Regions from separate parts of the Cobetia sp. Ld8 genome, predicted to be linked through region 3. Evidence: predicted binding sites of a transcription regulator. Region 3 holds the regulator's gene; each other region holds the start of a gene.

Region 1 (3,276 bases), on a different contig from region 3:
GACGCCATCAAGCAGCAAAGTTGCCACTGTGTTATCATGCACCTTCACCCCTCACGTCTTGGAACGGAGTCCCGCATGGCGAATACTCGTACTGCTGCAAAGAAAAAAGCACCGGCTGCTGTCGAAACCTCAGCCTCGCTTGAAGCTCAGATGCAGGCCTTCCTGGACCGTGGTGGCAAGGTGGATGTGATTGAATCCGGTGTCAGCGGCCAGGTCATTGGCGTCAAGCCGACCAAGCCGTCAAACCCTGCTGCCAAGAGCTGAGGCTTGCCCATCAAGCCTTGGTGCCCGAACGCGCTGCTCGCCTCACTCAACTGGCGCCTGCCATCGAGTCACTGACCGGTGAGAGCGCTGTTCATCGCTAGACCTCCAGCCGCTGCCCTGCATCATCAGGTAGCGGCCGGCTTCTTTCTGGGGAGAGGAAAATCACCTCTTGCCTGCCCTTGCTCCTCCCGCCACGGCGACGCCCATGCCAGCATCCTCTTCGCGCGACAGCTCCCTCGACTCCCGCCAGCACAGCGTGCATGGCACTCGCGACGCGGATGGGGCATGCACACGCCTAGCCGTCTTCATTGATGTGCAGAACATCTACTACACCACCCGCAATACCTTCGGCCGGCAGTTCGATTATCGTCGCCTGTGGGCAGAGCTCGAGCGCCTCGGCTCGATCCAGCATGCCTACGCCTACGCGATCGACCGTGGCGACCCCAAGCAGCAGCAATTCCAGCAGCGCCTGCGCGAGATAGGCTTTGAGGTCAAACTCAAGCCCTTCATCCAGCGCGGCGACGGCTCGGCCAAGGGCGACTGGGATGTCGGCATCACCATCGACGTGATGGAAGCCGCCCCCGAGGTCGATGAGATCATTCTCGCCTCCGGCGATGGCGACTTCGCCCTGCTGCTGGACCATGTCGCCACCCGCCACGCCATCACCACCCGCGTCTATGGCGTCGAAGCCCTCACCGCCCTCGCCCTGATGAAAAGCGCCCATCACTTCCGCGAAGTCGATGAAAGCCTGCTGATGCGCTGATACCGATCGATCGGGTCTCAACCGCGCCCGAATCCTGCCCGTCGCACAAGAAACACCCGCACGGCCTCTACTGACAGAGAGTTGTGCGGGTGTTTTCGTCTGGGCTACCAGCGGCCTGCCAGACATTCAGGCTTTACCGCGAACTTGCCAACTAGCTCTGTGGTGCGGCACTCAACGTCAATTCGATGGCGTCGTGGCGCCAGTGTTCATCATCGCAGTCCACCGCGCGGCCATTCTGATCGAAGTTGATGCGGGTGATGCGCTGCGCGGGGCTGCCCTGCGCGGCGTTCAGCGCGGCGGCGGCCTCAGCGTCGAACACCGTGGAGGCCAGTTCGAAGCTGACGCGGCTGACACGAATGGCGTATTCGTGCCGGTAGAGGTCGGTCAGGGAGTGGGCAGCGAGGTCGAAATCGAGGATGCCCAGGAAGCAGTCACGTCGCAGGTGATGGCAGACATGCAGCACGCGCCGCCCGTCGATACGCCGCACGCGAGTGATGCGATAGACCACTGAGCCCTCCGCAATCCCCAGCCGCCGCGCGATCACCGCGTTGGCAGCGACTTCTCCTGCCGCCAGTACCTCGGTGCTGGCCACCCGCTGCTGTGACTCGACCATGTCGCGAAATGGCAGGCACGCCAGCAAGTCATAGCGCAGTCGTGGCGGCGAGACGAACCAGCCCCGCCGATTCTCGCGATAGATACGCCCCTCCGCCTCCAGCTGCAGCAGGGTGTCGCGCAGCGTGACCCGCGTCGTGGCAAAGCGTTCGATCATCTCGCGTTCGGAGGGCAGGCGCTGTGAGGCGCGTAGCGGCGCTGCCTCAAGATGGTTCAGCAGCTTGCCCTTGAGCCCTGCCACGGGGACATCCGCGTCAGGAGTTGCCGATGAAGCGGCGTCACTCTGGGGCTCAAGCGAAGATGAAGGCATGCGAAGTTCCTGAAAGATAACGAAAGACAGCAATTTCTGGCGAGTCACTTGCATGACATCCAGGGCGTCCAGGATGGAAAGGGTCAGGGCGAAGCGATTCTGTGGTCTAGTTCAGATGCCCCGTAAAGCTCAGTGCGACTTTTCAAGACACGCTTGTCGAGACACGCATGAGGAGAATAGTGGCATTGGCGTGACAACTCGGTGACAGCACAACTCTGGCTGCCACGCCAGGTCAGTCATCACGCGCTGACTCATGCCTTGCACGCCCTGCTTTGCACACTTATGGCTGTGGAAGATAGCGAGGACCGGGGCCCGCGGCAAGGCACGAAGAAGGCACGGAGAAGGTATGAAGGAGACAGAGCCAGAGCCGTCACCCCATGCCATGACAACGACATGTTGACGACACGCAACTGTCACAGGCGAGCGCTAGAGTCGATCGTGCCTTTCGAACTGAACTAGACCACACAGCCTCGGCTGTCTCGGCACTTGCCTGAGCACTTGCAGAGCACTGGTCTGATCAATGATCCGAGAACTGGCCTGAGCAATGACCTGAGCATCCGGATGTGCTCTCAGCGTGTCGACAGGGTACCTGATACCCGTCACGCCTTACCTTCAGAGCAGCGATTGTTCATCACCTACTGGGGAAATCTCCTTGAAGTCGATTGCCACTACCTCATCCCGCTCCACCGGCCTGCTGGTTTCCACCTGCATGGCCGCCCTGTTGGGCAGTGCCTCCGTCAGTGCCGCCGACATGCCGGCTGACCTTCTCGAGGCCGCTCAGTCCGAAGGCCGTGTCGATAGCGTCGGCATGCCGGACAGCTGGGCCAACTGGAAGGACACCTGGGCTGACCTCGAGTCGAAGTATTCCATCGCGCATAGCGATACCGACATGAGCTCCGCCGAGGAAGTCGCCAAGTTCAAGGCCGAGGGTGAGAACGCCACCGCCGATATCGGTGACGTGGGCTTCGCCTTCGGTCCGATCGCGGTGCAGCAAGGCGTGACCCAGGCCTACAAGACCACGACCTGGGAGCAGATCCCGGAGTGGGCCAAAGACAAGGATGGCCACTGGGTACTGGGCTACACCGGCACCATTTCCTTCATGATCAACAAGACGCTGGTCAGTGAAGATGAGCGCCCGACCTCCTTCGCCGACCTCGCCAAAGGTGACTACAAGGTGTCCGTCGGCGCCGTGGGCAAGGCCTCACAGGCCAACAACGCCATTCTGGCCGCTGCCTTCGCCAATGGCGGCAAGGAATCCGACCTGACACCGGGCCTGGAAGTCTTCGCGGAACTGGCGCGCCAGGGCCGTCTGTCACTGGCAGAGCCG
Region 2 (3,276 bases), on a different contig from region 3:
GGCGTCCTGACCATCGAACAGGCGCTCCGCTTCATGGGCGGCGCTGCCCGGCACGCTCTGGGCAACCGGTGCCCGCGCACGCGCCAGCCCCTCATCATCCCCGTAATAGTGACGGTAGTAGCTGACGATCAGTGCCCTGGCGGCCTCCGGATAGCTGTTGGAGAGCGTGACCGGACCGAACAGCCAGCGAATCTCGGGATGACAGCGCAGATAGGCGCCCAGCCCCTGCCACAGGTAATCGAGGCTGCGCCGCCCCCAGTAGCGCGGCTGCACGAAGCTGCGTCCCAGTTCCAGACCGTCCTGCATGCGCTCGAACATCTCCGGCGTGAAGCGGAACAGGGTCGGGCTGTAGAGCCCCTTCTCGCCATGTGCCGCCATGATCTTGCGTACCTCTCCGATGCGATAGGCACCGGCGATCTCGAGATCGGCGTCATCCCACAGCACCAGATGCCGGTAGTGGGCGTCATAGCGATCGATATCACGCCGCTCGCCGGTGCCCTCGCCGACCCGCCGGAAACTGATCTCGCGCAGACGACCGATCTCGCGCATCACGCTGGAGCCGGGGAAGGCATCGAACAGATAGATCTTCTTGCCGTCGCGGGTCTCGCCCAGCAGTTCACAGGGCGTCAGTTCCTCACGCAGCGCCTGGCGCTCCTCCGGATGGCCGATAGCCTTCTCGGTCACGAACAGGCCACGCTTGCCGCGCCCGATGCGATACAGGTGCTTGCGCAGCAGGCGCGTCTTGGCGTTGGTATTGAGGGCATCACTGTCGAGGCGCTCCAGCGGGATCAGCTCGCCGATGCGCAGCTTGAGCTGCCGCTCGCGCTGACGAAACATCTCGTGGGCCAGCAGGGGCGTACCGAAGCTGCGGTTGATCGACGACAGCGCATAGAAGAGCGTCGAGTTGCGCCCGCTGACGTGGATAGGCAGCACCGGCGCGTTGGTCTTGCGCGCGAAATGCAGGAAACCCGACAGCCACTTGCCATCGCGTGGCCCGGTCGGGCCTGCACGCGAGACCTCGCCGGCCGGGAAGATGATCACGGCCTCTTCATTCATCAGCGCATCGCAGATCTGACCACTGCTCTTGCGATAGCCACGGCGACTGAGGTTGTCCAGCGGCAGCAGCAAGGGTGCCAGCGGCTCGACCTTCATCAGGATGTCATTGGCGACGATCTTGACGTCGCGGCGCACTTCGCCGACCAGCTTGAGCAGCGCGAGGCCATCCAGTGACCCCAGCGGATGGTTGGCGACGATGACGACACGCCCGTAAGCCGGAATGTTCTCGCGCTCCCGCGAGGACACCGAGTAGCCGAAGGAGAAGTGATCGAGCACGCGGTCAATGAAGTCGAAGCCGCGCTGGTCCGAGTTCTCGCCGAGGAAGGCATTGATCTCGCCCTCGTGCACCAGGCGCCGTAGCATGGCCAGAGCTGGCCGCCGGATCAGCGGGTGACGTTTGGCAAAGGCAGGATACTTGGCAGCGATGACGCGGGCAGTATCGATCATGCTCTCTCCTTGGCCGCACGGAGTGCGGAACGCGATGTCTGGATCATGGGGCTTGATATCACGTCAGGTTCGCGCCACTTCATGACAGATGCGTCACAGTCCCCGTACAGTGAGATGACAGTCGCCCACGTGGTCCGCGGCCGATGCGCCCCGGCACGGAGATCATCCGCGTACGAACAGGCAGCGCGACTGCCACGCTAAGGAGAGAGCGAATGTTTGCGATAGCCGTCGAGAATGAATCACTGGTCTGGCAGGAAACCGAGGCCCCGCACGGGATCGCCTCGGATGAGGTGCGTATCGAGGTGGCCTGGGCCGGCGTCAACCGCGCCGACCTGATGCAGCGCGCCGGGCAGTATCCGCCCCCCGAAGGTGCCAGTCAGATTCTGGGGCTGGAGGTCAGTGGCACCATTCGTGAGGTCGGCCGCCACGTCGAGCGCTTCAAGGTCGGTGATCCGGTCTGTGCGCTGCTGTCCGGTGGCGGCTATGCCGAGGAAGTGGTCGTCAACGCCCTGCAGGTGTTGCCGGTGCCGGAGGGCTATAGCCTGCGAGACGCCGCCGCGCTGCCGGAGATGTTCGCCACCGCCTGGCTGAACCTGTTCATCGAGGGCAACCTCAAGCACAAGGAGCGCGTGCTGCTGCACGCCGGTGCCAGCGGCATCGGTACCACCGCCATCCAGCTGTGCGGACTGTTCGGGCATCCGTGCTTCGTGACCGTCGGCAGCCAGGAGAAGCTGGAGACTTGCCTGCGCCTCGGCGCGGATGCCGGCTGGAACCGCCACGATGGCAGCTTCGTCGAGGCCGTGAACGACTGGGGCGGCGCCGACATGATTCTCGACCCGGTGGGCGGCGGCTATCTGGCCGACAATCAGCAGGTGCTGAAGCAGGATGGCCGCATGGTGCTGATCGGCCTGATGGGCGGGCGCATGGATGAGCTGGATCTGGGTCGCATGCTGATGAAGCGCCAGCGCCTGATCGGCTCGACCCTGCGTTCGCGCTCCCCCGATGGCAAGGGCATGGTGCTGGATGCGCTCTACGTGCATGTGTGGCCACGCCTGGCACGGGGTGAGCTGCGCCCGCATATCGACAAGAGCTGGCCGATCCAGGAAGCCGATGCCGCGCATGCCTATGTGCAGGACAACGCCAGCACCGGCAAGGTGCTGCTGGCGGTGACGGGCGCCTGAGCCTCGTCATGACGCTGATGACATCAGCATGAAAAAGCGGCAGCCCAGTGGGCTGCCGCTTTTTTGGCTTTATTGGCGCTATCTCGTGCTCACTGCTCCGCCTGACAACACCCGGCCTGACGTCAGTGACGCTCATGCCGCCCGCCGTAGACCCCGAGACACCTGGCAGAGGCTTATTCGCTACGCCCGATCGACTGGGCTTTCTGCCAGGTGAGTTGCAGCAGACGGGCGTCGTCTCCGGCGCGATGGCGCTGGATGCCACCCTCGGCGATCACCGCTTCCTTGAGCTCCGCCCAGCAATTCAGCTGCTCCTCATCGAGCAGCCGTCTGAGCGCCTCGAGACGAAAGCGCGGCAGCATGCCGGCATGATAGAACAGCAGCGAGAGCCAGGTATTGTCGTAGCCCCAGCTGTCGCTATAGGCGATTCCCGCCTCACCCAGCTCATCATTGACCCACTGCGCCACCTCACGCACTGGCCGCCCTTCGCGTGCCAGCCGTGCCCGTGAGATGCCATGCAACAGCTCCGCCTTGGGGTCCCAATGCACCCACTCATCAAGAGGCTGTATCAGGAAGGCGCAACTGCTGCCGTCGG
Region 3 (3,276 bases):
CCCAGGCCGCTGGCCCGCACCACCAGTCGGTGGATGCGCCGCTCGATGTTCTCGCATGGTCGCTTCAAGGTGCTGGTGCAGGAGGGCTTCACGCCGGCCTTCCAGCACGCGCTGCAGCTGGCCTGAGCCTGGCCACGTTTCTCTCTTCCCTTGCCCACTACCACCCGCCCAGGAGCCCCGATGACCGCGTCATCCACTTCCGCCGCTTCGCGTCCTTCCAGACTGGCCGACTACCTCGCCCTGACACGGCTGGACCGCCCCATCGGCACCTGGCTGCTGATGTGGCCGACCCTGTGGGCACTGTGGCTGGCGGCAGATGGCATTCCCGAGCGCACGACCCTGCTGATCTTCATCGCCGGGGTCTATCTGATGCGCGCCGCCGGCTGCGTGATCAACGACTACGCCGACCGCCATTGGGACAAGCATGTCGAGCGCACGCGTGACCGACCGCTGACCTCGGGTCGCATCTCGGAGCACGAGGCGCTGACGCTGTTCGGGGGGCTGGTCGCGGCCGCCTTCGTGCTGGTGTGCTTCACCAATCTGACCACGGTGCTGCTGTCGATCATCGCCGTGCTGCTGGCGGCCAGCTACCCGTTCATGAAGCGCTTCCATCATCTGCCCCAGGTGGTGCTGGGCGCCGCCTTCGGCTGGGCGATTCCGATGGCCTTCGCCGCGACGCTGGAGGAGGTGCCGACCTACGGCTGGTGGCTGTTCGCGGCCAACTTGATGTGGACGGTGGCTTACGACACCGCCTACGCGATGGTCGATCGCAACGACGACCTCAAGGTGGGCATCAAGTCCACCGCCGTGCTGTTCGGGCGTGCCGACAAGCTGATGATCGGCCTGTTGCAGCTGGGCATGCTGGCGGTGTTGATCGGCATCGGCCTGCACCTGGCGCTGGGCATCTTCTACTGGCTGGGGCTGGCTGCCGCCGCCGTCACCTTCGTCTGGCAGCAACGTCTGATCCGGGAGCGTGAGCGTGCGCCCTGCTTCCAGGCCTTCCTCAACAATCATTGGACGGGTCTGCTGATCTTCGCCGGTATCGCCCTGGCGACCTGGCCGATGAGCTGACGCCTGCATAAACATTAGTATTATTTAATTCAAAGCAACCCCTGCCCTCTATTGCTTCCCAGCCCACGGTTCATGCCTGCCTGCCGCGCCTCCAAGGCGGCTGGCAGGCTTGCGTGCAAGCTGCCATGCTGGCAGTTGTCATCTCGCTGTCATATAAGCGGGTTGTAATCGTCATCGACTTGTCATTCTGGCGCGTGCGCCGACTGCTGCATGGGATCTAGCGATGAGCTCCAAGACCGTACTGATTGTCGACGATGAATCCTCGATTCGCGAGATGATCGCCGTTGCCCTCGAAATGGCGGATTACCGCGTGCTGGAGGCAGACAATGCCCAGGACGCCCACGCCATCGTCGTCGATGAAAAGCCCGATCTGCTGTTGCTGGACTGGATGATGCCGGGCACCAGTGGCCTGGAGCTCGCGCGGCGTCTCAAGCGTGACGAGACCACCTCGGAGCTGCCGATCATCCTGTTGACTGCCAAGGGCGAGGAAGACAACAAGATTCAAGGCCTGGAAGCCGGTGCCGACGACTACATCACCAAGCCCTTCTCGCCGCGCGAGCTGGTCGCCCGTCTCAAGGCCGTGCTGCGTCGCACCACTCCCAAGGGGGTCGAGGAGGCGGTGGAAGTCGAAGGCCTGATGCTCGACCCGGCCAGCCACCGCGTCACCGCCCACGGCAACTCGCTGGATGTCGGCCCGACCGAATATCGCCTGCTGCAGTTCTTCATGACGCATCAGGAGCGTGCCTACACGCGCAGCCAGCTGCTCGATCAGGTATGGGGCGGCAACGTCTATGTCGAGGAGCGCACCGTGGACGTGCACATCCGTCGCCTGCGCAAGGCGCTGGGCACAGGCCATCAGCATCTGATCCAGACCGTCCGCGGCACCGGTTACCGCTTTAGCGCTCAGGCCTGAGGGATTCATGCGCTATTGGACCAACGAGCTATGGCGCCTCGGCTACCTTGCCGGTGGCTTCGGCCTGATCGGTGGCCTGCTGGGCCATCTGGGCTGGGGCCTGGCGCTGGGTCTTTCGCTGTATCTGTTCGTCCATCTCAAGCACTTGAAGAGCCTCTACACCTGGCTGATCACCAATCCCCATGAAGAGCCGCCGCCCGGCGATGGCGTCTGGGGAGACCTGCTCGATCGTCTCTACCGCTACCAGAAGGGCCAGCGTCAGGCTCAGGAGCGACTGCGCAGCATCCTCAACCGTATCCAGGAATCCTCCGAGGCCATGCGCGACGGCCTGGTGATGCTGGACAACCACGGTGACATGGAATGGTGGAACAGCGCTGCCGAGCAGCTGGTCGGTCTCAAGGCCAGCCACGACCGCGGTCAGCACATCACCAACTATCTGCGTGACCCCGTCTTCATCGACTACTTCAATCGGCTGGCCTACCGCGAGCCGCTGACGCTCCAGTCGCCGCTATCTGACAACCTGACGCTGCAGATCTCCATCACCCTGTTCGGTGACAACGAGCGCCTGGTCATGCTGCGTGACGTCACCCGCCTCTATCGTCTTGAAGAGATGCGCCGCGACTTCGTGGCCAATGTCTCCCATGAGCTGCGCACGCCGCTGACGGTACTGGCCGGCTATCTCGAGACCTACTCCGATTACGCCGATGACCTGCCACCGCGCTGGCAGCGTGGACTGGGCCAGATGCAGAGCCAGACCGACCGCATGCAGCACCTGGTCGAGGACCTGCTGACCCTGTCACGCCTGGAAACCGACGAGCTGTCCGACAATGGTCGCTGCATCGACATGAGTGCCCTGCTCGGCCATATCCGCGACGACGCCGAAGGCCTGTCCCAGGGGCGCCACACCTTCTCCATCGAGGCCGATGCCAGCCTGTCACTGCGCGGTGAGGAGCAGGAGCTGCGCAGCGCGATCTCGAATCTGGTCTTCAATGCGGTGCGCTACACCCCCGAAGACTGTCATATCACCCTGCGCTGGAAGGCGGATGACCAGGGCCTGCTGGTCGAGGTGGAAGATGACGGGGACGGCATCGACCCGGTGCACCTGCCGCGCCTGACCGAGCGCTTCTACCGCATCGACAAGGACCGCAGCACCGCCACGGGAGGCACCGGCCTCGGGCTCGCCATCGTCAAGCATGTGCTGATTCGTCATCAGGGCCATCTGGAGATCGACAGCCACCCCGGCGAGGGTGCGCGCTTCCGCTGTCACTTCCCCGACGAGCGCGCCTGTCAGG

The links. Region 3 encodes PhoB, which activates phosphate uptake and scavenging genes when phosphate is short. Its sites were predicted from a motif close to TGTCATANNNNTGTCANA; they were not measured.
Region 1: the regulator PhoB is predicted to act here: its motif matches at 2,139-2,156, upstream of ACJJV2_RS06985 (UTRA domain-containing protein).
Region 2: the regulator PhoB is predicted to act here: its motif matches at 1,584-1,601, upstream of ACJJV2_RS00650 (GNAT family N-acyltransferase).

The regions. Positions count from the first base shown of each region.
Region 1 covers NZ_JBISHF010000007.1:485,596-488,871, reverse strand. Annotated here, with positions in the region: gene ACJJV2_RS06995 (hypothetical protein) at 76-264, shown strand; gene ACJJV2_RS06990 (NYN domain-containing protein) at 470-1,027, shown strand; gene ACJJV2_RS06985 (UTRA domain-containing protein) at 1,179-1,949, opposite strand; gene ACJJV2_RS06980 (ABC transporter substrate-binding protein) at 2,602-3,276, shown strand, end outside.
Region 2 covers NZ_JBISHF010000005.1:6,258-9,533, reverse strand. Annotated here, with positions in the region: gene ACJJV2_RS00650 (GNAT family N-acyltransferase) at 1-1,503, opposite strand, end outside; gene ACJJV2_RS00645 (NAD(P)H-quinone oxidoreductase) at 1,716-2,684, shown strand; gene ACJJV2_RS00640 (hypothetical protein) at 2,858-3,276, opposite strand, start outside.
Region 3 covers NZ_JBISHF010000009.1:285,373-288,648, reverse strand. Annotated here, with positions in the region: gene ACJJV2_RS17480 (chorismate--pyruvate lyase family protein) at 1-126, shown strand, start outside; gene ubiA (4-hydroxybenzoate octaprenyltransferase) at 181-1,071, shown strand; gene phoB (phosphate regulon transcriptional regulator PhoB) at 1,295-1,984, shown strand; gene phoR (phosphate regulon sensor histidine kinase PhoR) at 1,992-3,276, shown strand, end outside.